One region of the Gordonia sp. Z-3 genome, then DNA from elsewhere that is predicted to be linked to it. Evidence: predicted binding sites of a transcription regulator. Region 1 holds the regulator's gene; the other holds the start of a gene.

Region 1 (9,016 bases):
TTGCTGCGCAGCTACGACACGCTGATCATCGACGAGGCCCACGAACGCAGTCTGAACATCGATTTCATCCTCGGCTACCTCCGCCGGCTGCTGCCCCGACGCCGCGATCTCAAGGTGATCATCACCTCTGCCACGATCGAGCCGGATCGGTTCGCCCGGCATTTCGCGGACGCCGTCGACGGCGCAGAGGTGCCGATTCTCGAGGTGTCCGGTCGGACCTACCCCGTGGAGGTCCGCTATCGGCCGTTCGGTGACGCACGCGACCCGGACAGTGACCATCGCGACCTCGATCAGGCACAGGCGATCGACGCCGCGGTCGGCGAGTTGTGGTCCGGTCGGCGCAGCGGCGACATCCTGGTGTTCCTGCCGACCGAACGTGACATCCGCGAGACGGCCGATGCACTGCGGCATCGTGCCTCGGCCGGAGCCGAGATCGTGCCCCTGTTCGCCCGTCTGTCCATCGCCGATCAGCAACGGGTGTTCGCGCCGTCGTCGGGACACCGCATCGTGCTTGCCACCAATGTCGCCGAGACCTCGTTGACCGTCCCGGGCATCCGCTACGTGATCGACACCGGCACCGCGCGAATCTCCCGCTACTCCACCCGGTCCAAGGTGAACCGACTTCCGGTGGAAGCGATCTCACAGGCCAGTGCCCGCCAGCGTGCGGGACGGTGCGGCCGCGTGGCGCCGGGCGTGTGTATCCGGCTCTACGCGGAGGAGGATTTCGACGCCCGCGCCGCGTTCACCGATCCGGAGATCCTGCGCACCAACCTCGCCGCGGTCATCCTGCAGATGGCCTCCTTGCGCATCGGCGACGTCTCGCAGTTCCCGTTCGTCCAACCCCCGGACGCTCGCGCAATCCGCGACGGCATGGCCGTGCTCACCGAGCTCGGCGCAATACACGAGACGCAACGCGACGACCACGAACCCGTGCTCACCCAGGTCGGCCGCCAGATGGCCCGCATCCCGGTGGATCCACGACTGGCCCGCATGCTCATCGCGGCGCGTGACGGCGGGTGTCTCGACCATGTTCTGGTCATCGCCGCGGCGCTGTCGATTCCTGATGTGCGCGAGCGCCCTGCCGACCAGCGCGAGGCAGCCGACGCCGCTCACCGGCGGTTCGCCGTGCCGGGCTCGGAGTTCCTGGCCCACCTCGAGCTCTGGTCGTATCTGACCGAGCGCCGCAAAGAGCTGTCCGGGAATCAGTTCCGGAGACTCTGCGAACGCGAGTTCCTTCACTTTCTGCGGATCCGGGAATGGCAGGAACTGCATCGACAGCTGACCCGGGTGGTGACCGACCTCGACTGGCCTGTTCCGGCAACCGAACGCGATGCCGATGCCATCCACCGCGCCATCTTGGCCGGCCTGCTGGGCAACATAGCCGTGCGGCAGGGTGATTCACGCGAATACCTGGGCGCACGCAACACCACCATGGCGATCTTCCCGGGTTCGGCGCTGGCCCGGAAGCCGCCCGCGTTCCTGATGGCCGCCGAGCTCGTGGAGACCTCCCGGCTGTTCGCGCACACGGTGGCAGCGATCGATCCGCTGTGGGTCGAGCAACTCGCCGGAGATCTGGTCCGCCGCAGCTACAGCGAGCCGCACTGGTCGGCGAAACGTGGCGCCGCGTTGGCCTACGAGCGGGTGACGCTCTATGGCGTTCCGCTGGTGGCACGACGCCGGGTGCAGTTCGGGCCCATTGATCCACCGACCGCACGAGAGATGTTCATCCGTCACGCCCTCGTCGAGGGTGACTGGCGCACCGAGCACACGTTCTTCCACAACAACCGTGCTCTGCTCGAGGCCGCGGCCGATGTGGAACACCGTGCACGGCGTCGCGATGTGGTGATCAGCGAACAGCAACTGTTCGACTTCTACGACGCGCGTATCGGCGACGAGGTCGTCTCGGCCCGACATTTTGACAGCTGGTGGAAGAAGGCCCGGCGCGCGCAGCCAGACCTGCTCGATCTCCGCCCGGAGGATGTGGCCACCGACGTCGCTGTCGCCGACACAGACTTCCCCGGCGCCTGGCAGCAGGGCGAAACCCGCCTCGAGCTGCGGTACCGGTTCGAACCGGGTGCCCCCGATGACGGTGTCACCGTGGTGATCCCGCGGCCGCTGCTCGACCATGTGCGGCCGGCAGGCTTCGACTGGTCGGTTCCGGGCCTGCGCAGCGAGCTCGCGACCGAACTCGTCCGGTCACTCCCCAAGTCGCTACGCAAGTCGATGGCGCCGGCGCAGCGTTTCGCCGATCTCGCGTTGTCCCGATTGACACCGCGCGCCGAGCCCCTCGTCGCCGGCCTCGCCCGCGAACTGTCGACGATCACGACCATGACGGTGTCTCCCGACGACTTCGCACCCGAGCGGATTCCACCCCACCTCACGATGAATTTTGCCGTGGTCGACCGTGACGGCACCGTGCTCACGACCGGGAAGTCGCTGCACCGGCTGAAGCAGGAGTTCGACGGGTCGCACGAGGCCGCCCGGCCCGTCGAGGTCGTCACGGACTGGACCGCCACCGGCATCGGCGAGCTACCGCCCACGGTGACGACAACTGTTGCCGGACAGCAGATCACCCATTATGTGGGACTCGACGCTGTTCGTGACGCAGCCGGCCGGACGGTTGGGGTGACCCGTGTCGAGCTGAGCACCGAGGCCGAACGCGACCGCCGTCACAGCGCAGCGGTGGTGGCACTCCTCGACCTGACCATCCCACCGCTGACCCGCAAGATCACCGCGACCCTTGATGCCGCCGGTCGGTTGGCGATGAGTCAGAGCCCCTACCGCGATGTCGAACATCTCGTGGGCGACTGCACCCGACGCGCCATCCGCGACCTCGCGGCAGACCGGAACCTTCGTGCCGTGCGATCGGCGACCGAATTCCGGCGACTCCGCGACGATCTGCGCCCCCGGGTGGCGCAACAGGCTCCCGATTACTTCACCCTGAGCGTTGACGTGCTCCGCCGCGTGGCCCCGCTGCGCGCGCAGATGGACCGGCTCAGCGGCTCGGTGGCCGCCGATGACGTCGCCGAGCAGTTGGACAATCTGGTCTTCGACGGATTCGTCGTCGCGACCCCGCACGACCGCCTTGTCCATGTGCCGCGCTACCTCGAAGCCGCAACCGTTCGCCTCACGGAGTTGCCCGCAGCTGCCGGCCGCGACAGTACCGCCCTGGCATCCATCGATCGTGTTGTGACGCATTGGAATCAGCGTGCAACGCACCTCGCTGCGGCGCGCCGGGATGCGTTCGACGAACACGCGCACTGGCTTGTCGAGGAACTGCGGGTCGGACTGTTCGCGCAGCGGTTGGGCACCGCACGGCCGATCTCGGAGAAGCGGGCGATCCGCGCCCTCGATCAGTTCAGTTGAGACCGTCGGTGACGCTGACCCGCTCATCAACCACCCCGGAATCGGCCTCGGAGCGGTGGGTGAGATTGCCCTGCAGGTCGTCGATCTCTCGCTGAAAGTCCTCCAGCGAGTCGAATGACCGGTAGACCGAGGCGAAGCGCAGATAGGCCACCTCGTCGAGATCACGCAGCGGACCGAGGATCGCCAACCCCACCTCATTGCTGGGAATCTCGGCCGATCCCGATGCGCGGACCGCATCCTCGACCTGCTGGGCCAACTTGGCGAGCGCGTCCTCGGCGACGTCTCGGCCCTGGCAGGCCCGACGAACCCCGCGCATCACCTTCTCCCGACTGAACGGCTCGGTGACCCCGTTGCGTTTGGCGACCGACAGCACGGCACTCTCGACGGTGGAGAATCGGCGACGGCACTCCGCACACGAACGGCGCCGTCGGATCGCCTGCCCCTCGTCGGCGACACGCGAGTCGATGACCTTGGTGTCTTCGTTCTTGCAAAACGGGCAGCGCATGTCGTCCTCACGCACGTCTCTGGACACACCGGCGCACCGGTCACCCGTCACGCCGTGCCGGTTCCCGGCCGGACCCTGTGCCATCGAGGATACCGTCAGGCCCTCAGCTGTATGCGGGTGCGATCAAAGCCTGCCCCACCCGCAGGCCGGAGCCGGCGAGTTTGTTGCGTTCGACGATCTGCTCGATGACGGCCTGGCGTGGCACATCCGGCGCGATGCGATCGGCGATGGAGCTCAACGAATCACCCTGCCGCACGTGGACCACCTCGGTCCCGGTAGGGCTCGGTTTCACCGACGCGGCATAGTTGGAGCCGACGATGGCGACCGCCCACACCAGCACCGCGAGCGCCCCACCGAGCACCACGGCTGCGGCCGTCGCGCGTCGACGCACGAACCTACGGTCGACTCCCGGCGACGCACAGCTCGTCCCCGACACCCGTGCCGCCGGGGCACCGGACCCGCCCGGTCGACGCCTCGTGGGCCCGGTGGAGTCATATCGCCCCCGCCGCCGCGGTCGGGAGACATGCCCGGCCGGGACTCTGTCGCGCGTCGGGACGTCTGCAGGGCGCCCGGATGCCGGGTGCATCGGGGGCGCAGCCGGTGCGTACTGCGTCTGCCGATGAAGGGTCGCTGTGCTCATCGTGTCCTCCTGGGAACGAGTCGGATCGAACCTCGGGCGCCTCTCGAACGCACGTCGCTCATGTGTTCGAGAGAACGCATGTTCGATTTGTAGCACGTGGGTCCGACAATGTCTCGACACACGTCGAACACATGTTTGAACATGTCGAAATGTTCGGCTACTGTCGGCGACATGGTGACGTGCGTGGATGGGCCCTGAACAGCAGTTCCGAACCAGCCGAGCAGTTTCCCCGAACAGACCAGCAGTTTTTCGATCCAGACCGGCAACCCGTAATCGGCCGCTGCCGGTTTCGGCGACAGGAAGGACTCGACCGATGAGCGACAAAGCCGGCGGGCGGCGCGGCGCGTCCCGCGGGATCAGCAGCAAGCCGAAACCCGAGGCGCAGGCGCCGACCGGAGCCGATCCGGAGGCATCGGATAGCGCGGTCGCCGATCCGGAAGTCGTCGAGGCTAGCCTGACCCCTCGTCAGCGAGGCGTGCTCGAGTACATCCGCGCCTCGGTCCGCGAGCGCGGTTATCCGCCGAGCATCCGGGAGATCGGCGATGCCGTCGGCCTCACCTCGACGTCGTCGGTGGCCCACCAGCTGCGGACCCTGGAACGCAAAGGTCTACTCAAGCGCGACCACAACCGCCCACGCGCGGTCAACATCCAAGACGGCGACCAGCACATCCCACCGGGCGGTACGGCCGCATCCGGCGATGGCGCGCAGCTGCCCACCCCGACGTTCGTACCGGTCCTCGGCCGGATCGCCGCGGGTGGACCCATTCTCGCCGAGGAAGCCGTCGAGGACGTGTTCCCGCTACCCCGCGAACTCGTAGGTGAGGGCTCACTGTTCCTGCTCCGCGTGGTCGGCGAGTCGATGATCGACGCGGCGATCTGCGACGGCGACTGGGTGGTCGTACGCCAGCAGAGTGTCGCCGACAACGGCGACATCGTGGCAGCGATGATCGACGGCGAGGCCACGGTCAAGACCTTCAAGCGCAAGGACGGCCACGTCTGGCTGATGCCGCACAACGATCTGTTCGACCCGATCTCGGGCGATGACGCCGCCATTCTCGGCAAGGTCGTCACCGTGATGCGCCGGGTCTGAAACCGAGCGGGCCGGCCGCTCAGCCGACCACTGCGCCGGCCAGCACCGCAGTCGCAGCAGCACGAGCCGCGGCGGGTTCCGCCGTCGCCAGGGCAGCCTCGGCGGCCGCACGACATTGCTCGACGGTCACCTCCGCGAGCCTGGCGCCGACCGCGGCCGAGGCCGCGGGCGCAGTCGACAGGGACGTGACCCCGAGTCCGACCAGCACACACGCGAGCAACGGATCGGCTGCCGCCTCGCCGCAGACCCCAACGGGTTTGTCGGCGGCCTGACCGGCACGCGCCACGCCGGCGATAAGGGTGAGCACCGCGGGCTGCCAGGGATCGGTGAGAGCGGCGAGCTCCGCCGACATCCGGTCGGCGGCCATCGTGTACTGGGTCAGGTCGTTGGTTCCGATCGACACGAAGTCGACCTCCGCCAGGATCGATTCGGCGAGAATCGCTGCCGCCGGCACCTCGATCATCACACCGGCGATCAGTCCGCGTCGGCGTACCTCCCCGGCGAACTCCGCGGCCTCGGTCGCCGAGGCGATCATCGGCGCCATCACCCACGGCGTCGGTTGACCTCCGTCGGCGGCTGCCGCGATCGCGTCGAGCTGGGCCGCCCGGATGCCCGGATGAGCATCGACGATCCGGTTGCCACGCACGCCGAGAGCCGGATTGGTCTCCTCGATCTGCGTGACGAACTTCAGCGGCTTGTCGGAGCCCGCATCGAGGGTCCGGATCACCACCTTGCGCCCCTCGAAGGCGTCGAGCACCTCGCGATAGAGCCGCGTCTGCTCCTCCACCGAGGGCTCGTCCGCGCGGTCGAGAAACGCCAACTCCGTGCGGAACAGGCCGACACCCTCTACCGGGTGGGAGGTCGCCGACCGGGCCGACGTGCCATCGGCGACATTGGCGAGGACCGCGATCGGTCGCCCGTCGGCGGTCACTCCCGGTCCGGCCCAGGCCGCCACCAATTCCGCCATCCGCCGGCTCTCGGCCACGCGCGCGGCGGCGTCGTCGGGATCCGGCTCGACCTCCAGGGTGCCCGCGGTACCGTCGACCAGCACCGTCGTCCCGGCGGCCACCTCACCGAGGCCGGATACCGCCACCACACACGGAATCCCGAGTTGTCGCGCGATGATCGCGGTGTGACTGGTCGGGCCGCCCAGCCGTGTGACCAGCGCGGTGACCTTTGTCGGGTCCAGTCCCGCCGTGTCGGCCGGAGCAAGATCGTCGGCCAACAGCACAGACGGTTCGGCGGGTTCCGGAACCCCGGGTTCGGGGACTCCCAGTAGTTCGGCGACCACGCGGTCCCGGACATCGTTGAGATCCGTGACGCGCTCGGCCATGAGGCCGCCGAGTTTGGTGAACATCGCCGCGAACTGGTCGGTCGCGGCGACCGCTGCCGCCGGCGCTGCCGTCCCTGTCGTGATGAGTTTCGAGGCCGCGCCGGTCCACCCGCGGTCCTCGGCGAGACCCGCCGTCGCCGACAATACCTCCGCCGCGGCACCCGAGGCGTGTGATGCCCGCTCCCGCAGCCTCCCCGCGACCGCGGCCGCCGCGTCGGTGAACCGCTTGATCTCCACGTCGCGTTCGTCCTCGAGGACGGGGGCGGCGACGGCCGGGTCGTACACCGGACGCTCACCCGGCCAGATCGCGGGCCCGTAGGCGTGTCCGCCGACGACCGGCGTTCCGTTCAGTACGTGTGTGTGCTCCACCGAGATCCTCACTTGTCCGACGGGCTGGGCCACGGTGTGCCGCCACGATCTACTGGTCACCGTTGTGATCCAAGTTACAAGAAAACCTTGACTTGTCAACATAAACAGGCGTAAACACAGATATACCCACATCCAAAGCCAATCAAATCAACAGACGAGGACATCGTGTACGCGGAAGAACGTCAGCAGGCGATCGCCAACCAGGTACGGGTCAACGGCCGCGCCTCGGTCACCGCTTTGGCCTCGCTGTTCGACGTGACGAGCGAGACCGTCCGCCGCGATCTCGCTGTGCTGGAACGCAACGGACACCTCCAGCGCGTCCATGGTGGCGCCGTACGTCCCGGCGCGACGCCGGTCGTCGGCGAACAGGGCATCGACGAACGCCTGATGTCGCACACCGACCAGAAGCTCGCGATCGGTGCGGCCGCGTCGCGCTTCCTCCCACCCGACGGCGGGTCGGTGTTCATCGACGCCGGCACCACCACCTACCAGGCCGCCCTCGCACTCCCCCGTGACCGCCGACTGACGTTGATGACCCACAGCATTCCCATCGCCGGCGCCCTGGCCGCACAGGGCGCCGAGACCCTGCATGTGCTCGGCGGCCGAGTCCGCGGACTCACCCAGGCGATGGTCGGCGCCGACACCGTCGCCGCACTCGAACGGCTGCGCATCACCACGGCCTTCGTCGGCACAAACGGCATCAGCATCGCCCACGGCCTGTCCACCCCGGATCCGGACGAGGCAGCGATCAAGTCGGCGATCGTCCGTTCCGCCCACCGCGTCGTCGTTCTGGCGGACTCGTCGAAGGCGGGCCATGAAGATCTCACGTCCTTCGCCGCGCTCGCCGACATCGACGTACTGATCACCGACACCGGTATCGACCCCGACTTCGCGGGGGCACTCGCCGACCACGGCATCGAGACGGTGATCGCGTGATCACCGACCACACCACGGAGAGGGAATCCATGACAGTCCCCCACCCGGCTTCGGCCGCCGGCCGGGTCGACCCCGGCCGTACGCCGGCGATCGTGACCGTGACAGCAAATCCGAGTCTGGACCGGACGCTGGAACTGACCGCGCCGTTGAGCCATGGCGCGGTCCAGCGTGCCAGCAGCGTCCGCACCGAACCGGGCGGCAAGGGCGTCAACGTCGCCCGGGTGGCATCCGCTGCGGGTATCGGAACGCGGGCACTGCTCCCGGCGCGCGCCGGTGACCCGCTGCTCGCGGCGCTCGACTCGGTCGCGTTGCCCTACCTGACACTCGCGATCGACGGTGAGGTCCGGTCCAACGTCACCATCGTCGACCCCGACGGCACCACCACGAAGGTCAACGCACCCGGTTTCGTGCTCGACGACGCGTCGGCCGCCGAACTGACCGAGCTGGTCCTCGCCAATGCCGGCGATGCCCGCTGGGTGGCGTTGTGCGGCTCGCTGCCGCCGGGGCTGCCGCACAACTGGTACCGCACGGTCGTCGACGCACTTGCCGATACGGGTTGCCGGGTGGCGGTGGACACCTCCGGCGCTCCGCTCGCCGCGGCGGTCACCGGGCCGGTCGATCTCCTCAAGCCCAATGAGGAAGAGCTCGCCGAGGCCACCGGTGTCGACGCGGCGGAGTTGTCGACGGCATCTGCGCGTGGCGACCACGCTCCCCTGATCGCCGCCGCCACCGTGCTGGCGCACCGCACCGGGGCGGCGATCCTCGCCACTCTCGGCG
Region 2 (9,016 bases), on a different contig from region 1:
CGCCTTGCGCCTGCATGCCGTCGATCACCGGGATCGAGATCGATTGGTCGAGATAGTCGAAGACGCTCAGGCCGCTGCGGTGGGTGAGGTCGGACAGGGTCATGTTCATGTGATCACCGTGGAGGTTGTTGTGGGTGGGGGAATCGGGGGACTCGGATCAGGTACGTCGGAGGAGGCCCGCGTAGTGTGCCCCGCGGAGGCCGTAAGTCCATCCGGCCGCGTCGACCGCAGAGGATATCCAGCCGGGTATCTGCAGACCGTAGCGGCGACGGTGACCGTCTCGTTCGCTAGAACCGTTGACGGCGAGCAGGATCTTCTCGTTCGTGCGCCATTCCGGCGGTGTCGAGTAGAGCTGCAGAGCGCCTCCAGGGTTGCCGGGATCGGGGGACTGATCCACCAATCTCAGGCCGGCAGCATCAATGTAGTTGTCCCAACCGATCCGCTCGATCGCCGTTCGACGGACCTCGACATTGCGTTCCCGCGCAATCTTTTCCGGTGAAGGATCGTCGATGACCCAGTCCGGAACCACGGTCCCGTGCACGACGTGTACCCCCGTACCGTCGACGAATTCCACTGCGCGGCGGTCCGGGTGATGCAGGCGCCGCTCGCCGTGTAGACCGGCCGGCGTCGGTTCGGTGTGGATCGCGATCGGTCGTTCGGCGAGAACGCACACGTCGTCGAACGGCCACCACCAGCCGGTGGATGTGGCGAGAGTCGCCTGTATGTCAACTGTCGCGTGGTCGGACGCGGACGCTCGGGCAACGCCGCAGCGCCACAGTGCGTCGCAGATCGCGACCCGGTGTGCCTCGTGTTGCCCATACCAGGCGACCACACCGTTCAGTGGCCTCATCTTGGTCCGGATCGTCGCCGCGATACCGTCGAACAGGCTGGTGCGCAACGAGTTCTGCACGGCGGTGCGAATCATCGCGCGTGGACCGATCCCGGCGTCGAGCGATTCTTGGATGGTCATCTCGGCAGCCGCGTACGGCGCCACCCGAAGCTCCCGTGCGGCGCGCAGGCCAAGGAACGGGAACCGCTGCCCAGGTCGCTCTCCGGTCACACGCTCACGAGCTCGACTGATTCGGTCGGCGATACGGCGCGAGGCGCTATCGCGTGACAGCGACACGGAGGCTGCCAGGCCCTCGGACGCGATAAAGTCGGTCGCTGCGGGCGGTGAAGTGGTCCAGACGAATTCGGGTTCCGGGTAGCCGCACCATCGATACAGTTGTGCGACAGCGGATTCGGCGGTATCTCGGTCGGCCGGCAGGGTGCACAGACCGTGTTCGAGCCATGTCGCACGTGCCTCGGTGATCTCTGCTGCCAGATCTGTGGATGAATGACGCTGAATGACTCGGTGACGAGTCGGCGGGGTGATCACGGCGCTCACGCGATGGTGGCGGTGTCCGCCTTTCCGGTAGTCATAGCAATCAAGAGTGGCACGGGATCGGCTCTCGCGCAACACCCGGTTGCCCAACCTGACGACCGGCCAAGGTTTTCGCGCGCGCGCAGCGATCACCCGCGCGTGCAGTTTCACGCGCGGGTGATCGACGGGCGCGCGAGGACCACGCGACCTACCGCACCCGGGCCAGCAATCGTCGTCGGGCCTGGTGACTTGTTCGACGCAGCTTGCGCTTTCGTCGTCGAGTACGTGCGGCGAGTCGTGCCGGCGAGATCGGCTTGCGCCGAACCGCCGCGTCCGCAGCCGGTGGTTTGGTTTCGGCGGGTTGTGGGTCCTCGCTGATCGTGCCGCCGCGGAGGTAGTGTTCGAAGAGTTCGCCGACCTCGTGTATCCGGTTGACCTGGGGTGGTCCTGGTGGGCTGCCGTCGAGCGGGTTCAGTGACCATCCGGCTCGCCCGGCGTCACGGCCGTGGCGGATGATGCGGGTGGTCCATTGTCCGGGTTTGGGGCCGACCATCCGATTGTGCGGTGGGCAGGCCGGTGCGTTCGTGTCGATGTCGGTGGTTCCGCCGTCGGCCCAATCCTTGTCTGCGTGATGGATTTCGACGATCGCACTCGGATGTGAGCAGCCTGGTTTGGAACATCCGCCGCCGCCGTCCTGGGCGAAGTGCATCAACCGTTGCGCCCGGCTGGCCAACCGTTTGGCGGTGCCCAGATACAGCGGCTGTGCTGTGTGGTCTTTGAATACGGCGAGGTGGAACTGGGCCTCGGCGGCCATTTCGATGATGTCGGCGATGGGTAGTTGGGTGCCGGTCGCGGTGTGCCCGAACCCGGCACGATCCCGCAGATCGGTTTCGTTGACCTTGACGATGATGTGTGGCGGCAGACCGCGGTGGCTCTTGCCGAGTACCCCACCGTCGAGGACCAGCTTGAACAGGGCTTGCAGTGCGTCGTGGTTGCGTTGGCCGGTGGATCGATTGTCGCGCCCGGCTGCCTCTTTCAGTTTCTCGATGTCGACGTCGAGAGTCGCGCCGCGTGGGGAGTCCTTGTTGTCGGGATTGTTCATCCCGGGGGCGGCCATTTTCGCCAGGATCACGTCGAGCATGGCGCGGGTGGTGGGTGTGAGGGCACCGTCGATCTCGCTCATCGATTGGTCGTCTTGATCACCGATGAGTACCGAACGACGCCGGGCGCGGTCGCGTTCATCGGCCAGGGTGCCGTCGGGGTCGATGCGGCTCAACAGTTCGGCGCCGGCCTTCAGGATCTGTTTCGGTGTGAGGGTGCGGGCGAACTCGGCCAACATCGCCTCGGCCTTCTCGGCGACGTCGAGTGGCACCGAGCGGGGAATCTTCTTGAGGACTTTCAGGACGGCATCGACATGGGCGGGTGTGGCTGCCCCGTCGGCGACTGCTGCTGCCAGGCCCGCATAGCGTGGTGGGGTGAGTTCGCCCTGCAGGGACCGGAATTGCGCCAGGGCCCGCATGTGTCGCATGCGGCGGCGGTGATCGGGGATGCGTAGATGGTGGGCCATCATTTCGCCGATGTGGCGGTAGCCGAGTTGGCCGGGCACGCCGCGGTCGTTGCAGTCCATCATGCGGCGATGCCCGATCAGACTCATCCGACGATGGGCACGCTCGTGTTGTTCGGCCACATCCAACACCGCGTCATCCATGGCGGAGGTGGTATCGACGGCATCGATACGGTCCAACAGGTCATGCAACTGCGCATACAGCTGCTGCACCTCACTGACTTGATCTGTGCCCGACACTGTGAATCCCCGACCGACGTTTCGAACGTACATTCGAGAGTAACCCCGATCTTCGATGTTCGCAACCTCTTGATCAGAATCACACAAGACCGGGGACGAAATGCCCTGACCTGGAACGTCGCAGCGGTGTGAACTAGAAGTGCTAGAACGAAACGGACACCCCGGGAGAAGGAGATGACTGATGACTGTGGGCGACGGCTCGATGGTCGTGGCGGTTGACGGCTCGGACAATGGCCTGGTCGCCACGCGGTGGGCGGCAGCCGCGGCCGAACGCGAGAAGCTCCCTTTGGACGTGGTCACTGCCTTCGAGATCCCGCCGATCGTGCCGACGCAGGCGTTTCTCGACGGGCTGCGCGCCGAGGCTCACCAGGGTGTCGACGAGGCGGCCGCGCTCGCCGGGAAGGTGGCGCCTGGGCTGCAGGTGACGGCATCTGTCGTCGAAGGGCGCCCGGCTCTGTTGTTGCAGGAGTTGTCGTCGCGGGCGAAGTGCCTGGTGGTGGGTAGTCGCGGACGCGGGGGAGTCGCGGGATTGTTGCTCGGATCGGTGAGCACCTATGTGGTGGCACACGGCGATTGCCCGGTCGTGGTGGTGCCGTCCGTAGAGGCGTCGAGGCCGTCGACGGGACCTGTCGTTGTTGGCCTGGACGGTTCGCAGGTCGCGCATGAGGCGGCGGTGGAGGCGTTTCGGCAGGCGCAGGCCCTGAACACCTCGGTGGTTGCCGTGCACACCTACAGCGCGTTGTCGGGTGAGGTCATCGGCGGTCGGCACCTGCCGCCGCGGGAACAACTCCACGACGAGGCGGTGGAACTGGTGGCAACCCAGCTCCGTGACGTACGCGAGCAGTACCCCGACGTCGACGTGAAAACCGTGCTGAGCGTGGACAAGCCGGCGCAGAGCATCCTCGATCATGCGAAGGACGCCCCGCTCGTGGTGCTCGGCAATCGTGGACGAGGTGGCTTCCGCGGACTGCTGCTGGGTTCGACATGCCAGTCGGTCTTGCACGTCGCGCAGTGCCCTGTGATGGTGGTGCACACGCAATAGGCTTCTGCGCCAGGGTTTAGCGATCGACGATGGTCGCCAATCCCTGCCGGAACGCTGCCGTGCTCGCCGGGGTCGTGTTGAATCGCCAGTCGCGTTCCTTATCGGTCTGAAACCACAGGAACGCCTCGAGGCGAGTCTCGGCGTCGACGATCGTGAAGAAGTCAGCAATCCAGTCCGCCTTCGCTTCGGGTGACGAACCCTCGGCGCATCCGACCTCGGTGATCAGTAGCGGCTGGTTGCCGCCCACTTCTTGTAGTCGACTGAGGCTGGGCGGGAACAGGTCTCGCGCCGACTGCCAATGATGCCCAGGCGCGTCGCCCCAGTTGTAGCCGTCGGCGGCCAGATAGTCGACGACGCCATGTCCCGGATACGCATCGGCGAAATCCGTGGTCGCGGCCGTCAGCGCATTGGGTGCCCAGACGAAGCGCACGTTGTCGGCACCGACGTCGTCGAAGATGCGCCACATGCGGTTCCACGCCGCCCGATACCCAGCGGCTGTGTTTCCGCCGATGCCGATCGCCCACGGATACCAGGTTCCGTTCATCTCCTGTGCGAACCGCAGCAGGATCGGCTTGCCCCAATCCACGAGCTGCGTCGCCCAGCGTCGGAAGTCATCGTCGAAGTCGCCGGATGCGATGCGTGACAACGCATACCGCGGTTGCTCGATCCCGCCGTCGGGTTGCCACGGCTCGAGACTGAGCAAAGGTCCGGCCCCGGCTTCGACGATCGCGTCGAGGTCGGCGATCGGTGCGTTGTCGCCGATCGCGGCGAACCGGTGCAGATACCCGGGGGCCGCGCCGGCCAGCGCGGCGAGCTGATCGATAGGCGACGGCGACGACGCACTCGCCGGTAGGACGCTCGGGATGTAGGCACCCCAGCGACGGTCGGGGACGGGTTCACCGTCAGTCGCCGGCGACGAGCATGCCGCCAACGGCAACGTCGCCGACCCGGCGAGCAACAGCGTGCGCAAGACCTCGCGGCGCGACCAGCCACGCGTCAGCGTGCGATCGGTCGGTGCGGTGGTCATGAGTCCATCTTGGCGGGTCGGTGCCGGCAGCGCCGTGGAGGGGATGCCGCCGCCGCAGTTGCTGAGGCGAGAACGTCGTGCATCGCAGCCGAGAACCTGCACGCCGACACGCGACGGCTTTCCCGCGTCTGTAGCCTTCGGAGCGCGGTGGTATTCACGTCAGCCGCCGGTAGCGGGGTGCGCGGACACCAAGGACTTGGCCGAGACAAGGAGCCTGCACATGACCACCTCGACCGCGGAGCCTGCCGCGACCGGCCGCTCCTCTTGGTTGCCGATGATCGGGTTGTTCCTCGCCCAGGTCATGATGTCCTTCAACGTCGCGGCCCTGCCGGTGTCCTTGGGCGGCATGGTCGAGGACTTCGACGTCGCGCCGACCGTCGCGAGTACCACCATCGTCGTCTATGGTCTCGTCGTCGCAGCCCTGGTGATGTTGGGGGCCAAACTCGGTCAACGTATCGGTTGGCTGCTGATCTTCCGGATCGTCGTCGGTGTGTTCGCCTGCTCGGCGATCCTGATGATCGTTTCGCCCGCCGTTGGCTGGGCCATCGCGGGTCAGGCGTTGGCCGGTGCGGCAGCCGCCATCATCGTGCCATCGTTGGTCGCCTTGATCGCCGCGAACTATCACGGGGACCAGCAGGCGACGGCGATCGGCTCTCTCGGGTCGGCTCGTGCGGTGTCGGGGGTGAGCGCCTTCTTCCTCGGTGGTGCGCTGGGCACGCTGGTCGGATGGCGCCCCGTCTTCGGAATCGTGCTGGCACTTGCGGTTCTCATCCTGATCTTCAGCTTCACGCTCACCTCGGTGCCCGGTGACCCGGACATCACGATCGACGTCTTCGCCGCAATCCTGATCGGCATCGGCATCATGTCGCTCACGCTGGGTTTCAACAACCTCAACAACTGGGGGGCGTTCTACGCCGATCCCGCAGCACCTTTCGACATCGCCGGGGTCTCCCCGGCGCCCATGCTGATCGTCGCGGGCGTGGTCTTGGTGCAGGCGTTCTTCATGTGGACGCGACGGCGGATGGCGGCCGGCAAGGTTCCGCTGGTCGACCTGTCGGTGCTGCGCAGTTCGCGCGAGCGCTCGGCGGTCTACGCCATGTTCATCGTCGTGGCGATGGAAGCAGCACTGAATTTCACGGTGCCGCTCTACGTGCAGATCGTGCAGGGACGTACACCCTTCGACACCGCGCTCGCGATGATGCCCTTCAATCTCACGGTGTTCATCACCGCCACGCTTGTTGTGCGCGTGTACAAGCGATACACGCCGCGGGCGATCGGAGTGTTCTCGTTCGTTCTCACGACTGCTGCGCTGATCTGGCTGGCGTACGTTGTGTCGAATAATTGGGAGACGCTGCCGACCATTTTCGGTCTCATCGTCTTCGGTGTCGGTCAAGGTGCGCTCGTGACGCTGGTGTTCAACGTGCTGGTCACGTCGGCGCCCAAAAAGCTGGCCGGTGACGTGGGCTCGATCCGCGGTACCACGCAGAATCTCGCGTCTGCCGTCGGCACCGCGGTCATGGGCGCGCTGTTGGTCACTCTGCTGAGCATCGGTGTCGGACAAGCAGTCGTCGACAACCCGCGCCTGCCCGATTCGCTGGTGTCGCAGGTGAACCTGGACAACGTGAACTTCGTCAGCAATGACGAGTTGCGTGAGGTGCTCGACACCACCACAGCCACCCCCGAGCAGATCGATGAAGCGGTCCGGGTGAACGAAGACACTCGACTCACGACATTGAAGTACGGGCTGTTGCTCCTCGCCGCCTTGAGCGCAACCGCAATCGTGCCCGCCGGCCGCCTGCCGAATTATCGGCCGGGTGAGATTCCCGAAGATACCTACGGGGAAGACCGCTGAGGATCGCTGCTGCCTGTTCAAGCCCGAGGCGGTCCGGGTGGTCAGAGCTACGGCAAGTCGCAACTGCCTCCGGTGGTGGGGGTGACGTGGTCGCCGTGACGGGCCGTGGTCGACGCCGTTCCCGCGGGCCGATTCGGATCCCGCAGGTGAGGTCGGGGAACGCGGCCCGTCGACGACCCGCGCGACCCGAGCCGACCCGAGCGACGGCGACTCGACCCGGCCGCCGCCTCGTGGACCCGCATCGGAGATACTGCATCAGTTCCGCGACGACAACATTCCGCCGCCCAGCGCATGGGATCTGGAGGAGCCCTGATGACCGATGAGACCGCACCGCGCAAGCTGGTGATCTGCCTGGACGGCACCACCAACGAACCCGAGACCGGCTTCACCAACGTGGCACGGATGTTCGACGCCTGCGTCAAGGACTCCGGCCAGCTGGTCTACTACGACCCGGGTGTGGGCACGATGGGATCGCGTGCCGCGGTCACCCAGACCGGCCGAGCCGTCACCCGATTCGCGGGCATGGTGGCCGGATTCGGTATCCGTGACAACATCGAAGAGGCTTATACCTGGCTGTGTCAACGGTATCGGCCCGGCGACCAGATCTATGTGTTCGGTTTCTCCCGCGGTGCTTACACGGCGCGCGCGTTGACCGGGATGCTGCGCACCGTCGGGCTGTTGCACGCCGACGCCGTCAACCTGGTGCCCTACGCACTTAAGCTGTACACGCGGTCGGGGCCGAACGGGGAGTCTGCCGACGGGTCTGCGGATCGTGGTGCGGAGAAGGAATTCTGGAAGTTGCGCAACGACTTCCGGACCAAGTTCGGCAACCCCGACTTTCCGGGCCCGTTCCGCAACACCAAACAGGTCCGTTTTCTCGGCGTCTGGGACACGGTCAAATCAGTTGGCTGGCTCAATCTTCGCGCCCGCTTCGAGGTGGCGCGCTGGCCGTTCACCGCCAACATCGACAACGTGCAGACCGCACGGCACGCCCTGGCCATCGACGAACGGCGACGCCCCTTCGCCGAATACCGATTCGCCGCAGAGGCCACCGCCGATCGAGATGTGCAGGAGGTGTGGTTCGCGGGCGTGCACGGCGACGTCGGCGGCCAGTGCCGCGACGACAGCCGTCTACCCGATATCGCGCTCGCATGGATGATCGACGAAGCGCACGCTGCGGGTATACGCGTCGACGAGAAAGCGTACCGGCGGATACTCGGTGTGAAATTCGGTCAGCCCCTCGACGGCGACCTGGCGTTGGGTGAGATCGTCCCCAACGCGAGTCCGTGGCGCTTCGCGGGTGGCTGGCGGACGCGGCGGCCGCGAGCCGACGATGTGGTACACCCCAGCGTCACGCATCGCGTTGCCGCGACGCGTCGTGATCGGCAGCCTTATCGGTCACCGCTCGACGGGTGACGGTCAGCTGCGTTGGCTTGCCGCGGGCCGCTTCCGATCCCGCAGGTGCTGTTGGAGAACGCGGCCCGTCGACGACCCGCGCGACCCAAGCCGACCCGCGGCACGCTCACTCCCGCATCCGCTCGCGCGCCAGCGCAACTCGCAACTGAGCGACCCATTCAGGGCTCAACCGGTCGATCCCGTACTCCAACACCAGCAGGGCACCGGTGAGCGTGGCTCCCAGCAGCCGCATGAGCGCAGCGACCTGATCGCGATCGGGCACGGTTTCGATGACCCGGCAGTGGCGACGCTCTGCTCGACCAGTTGCTGCCACGATCGTGCGTTCATGTGATCAGGCTACGAACGCACTCCGACACAATCGGGTCGGCGGGAATGCAGCCTAGGCGGCAGCAGCAGCCGCCACCGCCTGCTTGCGCCGATACAGCACACCCGCCGCACCCACAGCGGCGCCGGCCAGCGCGAGCACGCCCACACGTTCACCTTCGAGTCGATGCCCGAGCAGCCCGTCCACC

Evidence for each region. Region 1 encodes LexA, which represses DNA repair genes until DNA is damaged. Its sites were predicted from a motif close to CGAACANNTGTTCG; they were not measured.
Region 2: the regulator LexA is predicted to act here: its motif matches at 3,190-3,203, upstream of VX037_RS13905 (HNH endonuclease signature motif containing protein).

What each region holds. Positions count from the first base shown of each region.
Region 1 covers NZ_JAZARS010000003.1:90,771-99,786, reverse strand. Annotated here, with positions in the region: gene hrpA (ATP-dependent RNA helicase HrpA) at 1-3,366, shown strand, start outside; gene nrdR (transcriptional regulator NrdR) at 3,359-3,871, opposite strand; gene VX037_RS04095 (LysM peptidoglycan-binding domain-containing protein) at 3,975-4,262, opposite strand; gene lexA (transcriptional repressor LexA) at 4,825-5,601, shown strand; gene ptsP (phosphoenolpyruvate--protein phosphotransferase) at 5,621-7,303, opposite strand; gene VX037_RS04080 (DeoR/GlpR family DNA-binding transcription regulator) at 7,469-8,239, shown strand; gene VX037_RS04075 (1-phosphofructokinase family hexose kinase) at 8,269-9,016, shown strand, end outside.
Region 2 covers NZ_JAZARS010000010.1:168,267-177,282, forward strand. Annotated here, with positions in the region: gene VX037_RS13895 (hypothetical protein) at 1-109, opposite strand, end outside; gene VX037_RS13900 (DUF6745 domain-containing protein) at 158-1,060, opposite strand; gene VX037_RS13905 (HNH endonuclease signature motif containing protein) at 1,572-3,167, opposite strand; gene VX037_RS13910 (universal stress protein) at 3,349-4,209, shown strand; gene VX037_RS13915 (glycoside hydrolase family 26 protein) at 4,226-5,236, opposite strand; gene VX037_RS13920 (MFS transporter) at 5,457-7,088, shown strand; gene VX037_RS13925 (DUF2235 domain-containing protein) at 7,401-8,504, shown strand; gene VX037_RS13930 (hypothetical protein) at 8,611-8,817, opposite strand; gene VX037_RS13935 (DoxX family protein) at 8,884-9,016, opposite strand, start outside.